DNA from 3 places in the Paenibacillus sp. UNC496MF genome. Region 3 is predicted to be linked to each of the others. Evidence: predicted binding sites of a transcription regulator. Region 3 holds the regulator's gene; each other region holds the start of a gene.
The links. Region 3 encodes LexA, which represses DNA repair genes until DNA is damaged. Its sites were predicted from a motif close to CGAACATATGTTCG; they were not measured.

Region 1 (2,271 bases), on a different contig from region 3:
GAAAGCAACCGCAGGCAAGCGAACCTGATCGAGGGCAGCGAACCGCTGCACAACGAAGCGGGGCTGGCGGTCGGCAACGCGTTTACGGCCGACGGCACGCATTACGTGCTGCTGCCCGGGCCGCCGCGCGAGATGAAGCCCATGTTCGACGGCCCTGCTAAAGCTTGGCTGCGCACCGTCATGAACGAGGAACGGCGCCTGTATTCGCGGCTCTTGAAGTTCGCCGGCATCGGCGAGTCCAGCCTGGAGAACGCGCTCATCGACTTGATCGAGAACCAGACGGATCCGTCGATCGCGCCGTACGCCAAGGAAGGCGAGGTGGCGATCCGGCTGTCGACGAAAGCGTTGAGCGAGCTCGAGGCGAACGGCAGGCTGGACGAGACGGAGAAGGCGATTCGCGAGCGCGTCGGGCAGCATCTCTATGCCAGGGAAGACATCACGCTGGAAGAAGCGGTCATTCGTTTGCTGCGGGCGTCCAGACGCACCTTGGCGAGCGCGGAGAGCCTTACGGGCGGGCTGCTGGCGCAGCTCATTACCCGGATTCCCGGAAGCAGCGGCGAGTTTACGGGCGGCGTCGTGACGTACACGAATTTAATGAAGCATCGCCTGCTCAGCATTCCGCTGTCGCAGTTGGAAGGTCCCGGCGCGCCGGGAGCCGTCAGCGAGTCGACGGCCGCGCTGATGGCCGAACGGGCGCGGGAGTTGGCCGAGAGCGACTTCGGCGTCTCGCTCACCGGCGTCGCGGGACCATCGGAGTCCGAGGGCAAGCCGGTTGGCCTCGTTTATTTCGGCCTCGCCGAACGGGGTAAGCAAACGAAGGTGTTCACGGCGACGCTGAACGGCAACCGCGAGATGATCCGGGTCCGCGCCGCCAAATCGCTGCTGTACCGGTTATGGCAGGCTTTGTCCGACCGCGAAGATGCCTAGCGGATCGTGTAAAATTAAAGCTTGCCAACCCGATAGGGATCGACTATAATCGACTCTAGACGGAAGAACCGTGGCGAAGATTACTTTGCTGCGGTTTTTTTTATGCGCTCTATTGGCCAATAGAGAAATAGGAATATATGTTCGTAAAAAGTCTTGTCAAAGCAGTTAAAACAAGGTATCATGAGAGTATAAATCATGAAGGATGTGAGTTCGTTGGCGGATCGTAAAGCTGCGCTTGAAATGGCTCTGCGTCAAATAGAGAAGCAATTTGGTAAAGGCTCCATTATGAAACTTGGTGAATCGACTCACATGCAAGTCGAGACCGTATCCAGCGGCTCGCTCGCGTTAGATATTGCCCTTGGCATCGGCGGTTTCCCTAGAGGCCGGGTTATCGAAGTGTACGGACCGGAATCCTCCGGTAAAACGACCGTAGCGCTTCATGCGATCGCGGAAGTTCAACGCGCGGGCGGACAAGCCGCATTCATCGATGCGGAACATGCGTTGGATCCTTCCTATGCCAATAAACTCGGCGTCAACATCGACGAGTTGCTGCTCTCCCAGCCGGACACGGGCGAGCAAGCGCTCGAAATCGCCGAAGCGCTCGTTCGCAGCGGCGCGGTCGATATCGTCGTCGTCGACTCCGTCGCGGCGCTCGTGCCGAAAGCGGAAATCGAAGGCGACATGGGGGATTCCCACGTCGGCCTGCAGGCGCGTCTGATGTCGCAAGCGCTTCGGAAGCTTTCCGGCGCGATCAGCAAGTCGAAGACGATCGCGATCTTCATCAACCAGTTGCGCGAGAAAGTCGGCGTCATGTTCGGTAACCCCGAGACGACACCAGGCGGCCGTGCGCTTAAATTCTATTCGACGGTCCGTCTCGACGTCCGCCGCATCGAATCGATCAAGCAAGGCAACGACGTGGTCGGCAACCGTACGCGCATCAAGGTCGTGAAGAATAAAGTCGCGCCTCCGTTCAAGCAAGCGGAGATCGATATCATGTACGGCGAAGGCATCTCGAAGGAAGGCAGCATCGTCGATATCGGCGTCGAACACGATATCATTCAGAAGAGCGGCGCCTGGTTCTCCTTCAACGGCGAACGCCTCGGTCAAGGCCGCGAGAACGCGAAGCAATTCTTGAAGGAACGCGCGGATATCTCCTCCGTCATCGAGAAACAGATCCGCGACGCCAGTAACGTGGCGGCCGCAACGGCTAACGCCGCCGCGTTCAGCGAAGACGAGGAAGACGATGAGCTGGAACTCGAGCTCGAATAAAGCATAAGCAAGTAAAGCATAAGCGAGCCTATACGATTCGAGAAGCACCTTTGACGAGGTGCTTCTTTGTTTAGG
Region 2 (2,271 bases), on a different contig from region 3:
TTGACGCAGCGGAACACCGCTTCGAACCGCCAGCCGTACGACGCGATCTCGAGCGCGGACCGGATGAATTCGACGAGCGGATGATGCAGCGCGGCGTTCTTCTGGTCGAGGAAGAACGGAATGCCGTAATCGGCGAAGACCGCCTTGATGTAGTCGTTGTAATCCGGCGCGTTCCGCACCATCACCGCGAGGTCGCGGTAGCGCAGTCCTTCGTCGCGCACCCGGCGGACGATGTCCCGGGCCGCGGCCTCCACCTCGGCGCGCCGGCCGGAAGCGGCGCGCAGCGAAATCTGCCCGTCCGCCAGCGTCTCCGCCGGCAGCTGCAGCGGCGTCCGGCCCCCGCGGCCGTAATGCCGCTCGACATGGGCGAGCATCGGACTCTCCTTGAACCGCCACGGCGTGCCCGCCAGCAGCAGCGGCTCCTCGACGTCGACGCCGTTGTTCGCCGCCAGCTCGCGAAGCTTCAGGAACGTCTCCGCCGTCGGGCGGAACAGATCCAGCTCGTGCGGCAAGTCCCCGGCGCCGTAGGGCTTGTCCAGACACAGCGTGACCGTCATGTGCTTCGCATGCTTCATGAGCGCTTCCAGCGCTTCCAGCTCCTTCGGCGTGAACCCGTGGAAGCCGTCGACCCAAATCTCGCAATCGCGCATGGAAGGCGCCTCGTGCAGCCCTCTCGCCAGCCACCCCAAATAATCCTCCGCATCTATGTACAAGCCCGCAAGCTCCCGTTCCAGCCGGTCCGCGATGAGCTGCAGGTCGCCGAGCTTCCGCCCCAGCAGCGAATGGCGCGACCCCGCGAGCCCCTGGTCCCCGAACGCCCGCAGCGCTTCGGCGTCGATGCCGTACCGTTTCCATTCCGTCATCAGCTCGCCAAGCCGTTCGATGAACCCGTGCTGGCTCTCGCTGCCCTCGAACAATTGCAGCTCGCCCTTCAGCCGGGAGACGATCTTGTAGAGCAGCATGTTTTTGCCGTCTTCGCCGATCGGCGTCAGCGCCGTTCCCCCGGTCTCCTGCATGACCCGGAACGACAGCCGCCGGAAGCTGAGCGCCTGCGCCCGGATCGTCCCCTTCAAGGGCGATTCCGGCCTGCCGAGCAGCGCGTACTCCGTCTGGAAGGTCGCCTGCTCCGGCACGAGCATGACGAGCGGCGGTCCGTCGGGTAGCTCCCCGATCCGGCTCGTGATGGCCGAGAGGCAATGATGGGTTTTCCCCGCGCCCGAACGGCCGAGGACAAAACGAAGCGCCATGCGCCCACCTCTTCTTTCTCGCAATCGATTCTACTATCGGTTGTTCTATTCTAGCATACCGGATGCGGTCCTTTCACCCCGAAAGGCGAATATTTGTTCGATTCGGGCGCAGGTAAATCCTGCTCGGCGCCGGCTTGGCCCGGATTCTCTCGCGGGCGCGCGAAAAAAGAGCGGCCCCCGGGGACCGCTCTTGCTCGCATGCCGACTCTCTGAACTTGCCCCGCCTTGCCGCCAGGCGTTTCCGCTTCGGACGGGACCTCGCCGCTCCTTTCGGAACCCGCGCCTATCTCCGCTCCGTGCTTCCGCCGCTTCGCCGGCCGTTCGACGCCGCCGGCCCCTACTTGCTCCGCACCTCGAAAATGGCGAATTTCAAGTAATGGCCTTCGTTAACGCCGAGAATTTGCGGATGGTCCTTGCCCGCCGCGCGCCATTCGACGAGCCGCAGCGTCTTGCCGGCATCGGCCGCCGCCGCCTGGATCGTCTCCAGGAACAGCTCGGGCCGCATGTGGTACGAGCAGCTGGCCGTCACGAGATAGCCGCCTTCGTTCACCAGCTTCATGCCCTGCAGGTTGATGTCTTTGTAGCCTCTGACCGCGCCCTCGACCGCGTGCTTCGTCTTCGCGAACGCCGGCGGATCGAGGATGACGACGTCCCATTTGCGGCCCGTCTCCCCGCTCAGCGGCTTCGACGTATCGACCTTCGCGCCGCTGCCGGCCGCGGCGGTCTTGCCCCGCTCCATCCGCTCCTCGATCCCCTTCGCCTGCGCGCGCAAATACGCGAACGCGTCCGCGACCACGAATTCGACGCGGTCCGAGAACCCGTTGCGCTCGACGTTGCGCTTCGCCGTCTCCACGGCATGGGCGGAGACGTCCAGGCACGTCACCTTCTTCGCCCCGTATTTGCACGCGTGCAGCGTGAAGCTGCCCGTGTGGGCGAAGCATTCCAGCACCGTCGCGCCGTCCCAGTACGGGAAGGTGACGACTTTGCCGTTCGCGTTGACCGGAACGGACAGGCGCTCCTCCAA
Region 3 (2,271 bases):
GCGCAGCTCGTCGCGTTCCGCAAGCTCCTCCGCCGTCAATCCCACCGTTTTATTTTTCCGGGAAAGCTCGTTGATGCGAGCGATGATTTTCTCCATGTAGGTCTACTCCTCTCGTCCTTCGGCCAATATCCCATCCTTTACTTTGACATTTTCTAACGGCCATTGTCAAGGCAAGGCGGCCTTGCGCGCAGAGCCGGACAAGCTTCGGACAAGAGAAAAGACCGAACGCATGCGTTCGGTCTTCTTCGTCTGGTTAGGCTAGGCGTTACTCCCGGCCGTCCGCAGGCACAATGAGCGTCTGGCCCGCCCGCAAGGAAGAGGAGCTTAAGTTGTTCCGCTTCTGCAAATCGTAGACCGTCCGGCGAATATCTTCGCCTTCCTTGCGCACGCTGCTCGCGATGTCCCACAGCGTATCGCCGGCTCCGACGACGATGGTTTGTTCGCCCGCGGAAGGTACGGCGGGGAGGTCGCTGTCCGCATGACCCTTCACGATCGTGAGTCCGACGAACAGCAAGACGAAAAACAGCGAGGCGGCGGCAAGACGAAGCAGCAGCCGTTCGATAGCGCGATCCTTACGGGACGCGTTCGCTTTGCGAACGGCGGGTTTCTTATCGGTATAAGCAGTCGAGTATGTCGAGATTGTTTGCATGATCATCAGCACCCCAAACGTTTGTTCTGTTCTTATGCACTCAGCTTAACACGAACATCCGTTTGGCGTCAATGGTTTTTAGAACATTTGTTCGCAGTCCGATGCGAACTTGTGTTTCTCGAACTTATGTTTGTACGAACTCCGGTTCTGTGCTATAATTTTACACAAATGAACCTTATGGAGTGATTCCGGTGTCGAAACTTTCAACCCGCCAGCAGGCGATCCTAGAATTCATCAAGACGGAAGTCCGGGAGAAAGGCTATCCCCCTTCCGTGCGCGAGATCGGCGAAGCGGTCGGACTTGCTTCCAGCTCGACCGTTCACGGCCACTTGGACCGGCTGGAGAAGAAAGGCCTGATCCGGCGCGACCCTACGAAGCCTCGCGCGATCGAGATTCTGGACGGCGAGGGCAACGAAATTCCGTTTCCGCTCGCGATCGCCAAAGTGCCGGTCGTCGGTAAAGTCACCGCCGGCGTGCCGATCACCGCGACGGAGAACATCGAGGATTACTTCCCGCTGCCGGCCGACAAAGTCGGCGACGATACCGTATTCATTCTGAACGTTATCGGCGAGAGCATGATCGAGGCGGGCATTCACGACGGCGACTACGTCATCGTCCGCCAGCAGCAGAACGCGAACAACGGCGATATCGTCGTCGCCATGACGGAAGAAGACGAAGCGACGGTCAAAACCTTCTACAAAGAAAAGGATCACATTCGCCTGCAGCCCGAGAACGCCACGATGGAACCGATTCGGCTCCGCAACGTCAGCATCCTCGGCAAGGTCATCGGACTCTTCCGCGACATCCATTAATTCGTACGAGCAAGGGGCAGCCCCCGCTTTCACAAGCGCCGGTGGCTGCCCCTTTTTTTTGCGTTGCTTCTGCTTCGGGATTCGCGGCGGCTGTCATCTAACCTCCGATTTCCCGGAACAATAGGTTGCGATACGTGAATTTGCTGCTGCGGTATTTGAAGTTCAACTGAACGCCGGAGAAGCGGATCCGGACCGACTTAAGCGCCGCGGTCGTCACCTTCCGTCGAACGAGGCAGCGAACCGTCGCCGGCCGATTGCCGTTGATCGCCGCCGCGACGGCGGACGCATAAGCCTTCGAGCGGGCAAGCGCCCGGTAGAACGGCAGCACGGCACGCGCGATCGCTTGGTGGATCGGCGTCGAGAACGTGAATTGCGTCGAACCCGGCGGGATCGTCGTGCCGTTGGTATACTGGACGATCGGATCCGGAAACCCGAAATCGACGAAATACCCGATCGCGTTCGTCGAGAACCCGTCCCGTTTCGTGAACGTCGTCACCGACTTAAACAACCGAAGCAGCGTGTCGAGATCGCCCTGCCTCACCGCCTTCGACCATCGCAGCGCGAAGAGGCGGCTCGTCGCGATTTTCGTATAGAAGGGAACCATGACGGCGGCCACGCGGGAGAGCGTCGAGCCGCTCAGCTTAAACGCCCCGCCGTTCGTCTTCGTATTCCCGGCCATCGGTGCCACACCCTTTCGTCGTACTCGGATAAGGCATACTATGCGGCCGCGAACGTACAAGTGCGGATCGGCCGCGTTCGGACCTTCCTGCTGCCGAGTCGTCGTGCACCGATCGCCTAATGCTTCCTCCC

Region 1: the regulator LexA is predicted to act here: its motif matches at 1,058-1,071, upstream of recA (recombinase RecA).
Region 2: the regulator LexA is predicted to act here: its motif matches at 1,334-1,347, upstream of addB (helicase-exonuclease AddAB subunit AddB).

What each region holds. Positions count from the first base shown of each region.
Region 1 covers NZ_FORE01000005.1:227,154-229,424, reverse strand. Annotated here, with positions in the region: gene BMZ79_RS05835 (competence/damage-inducible protein A) at 1-927, shown strand, start outside; gene recA (recombinase RecA) at 1,141-2,196, shown strand.
Region 2 covers NZ_FORE01000005.1:700,469-702,739, forward strand. Annotated here, with positions in the region: gene addB (helicase-exonuclease AddAB subunit AddB) at 1-1,247, opposite strand, end outside; gene BMZ79_RS08255 (class I SAM-dependent rRNA methyltransferase) at 1,585-2,271, opposite strand, start outside.
Region 3 covers NZ_FORE01000004.1:380,814-383,084, reverse strand. Annotated here, with positions in the region: gene BMZ79_RS01710 (DUF896 domain-containing protein) at 1-96, opposite strand, end outside; gene BMZ79_RS01705 (LysM peptidoglycan-binding domain-containing protein) at 266-649, opposite strand; gene lexA (transcriptional repressor LexA) at 841-1,461, shown strand; gene BMZ79_RS01695 (hypothetical protein) at 1,559-2,140, opposite strand.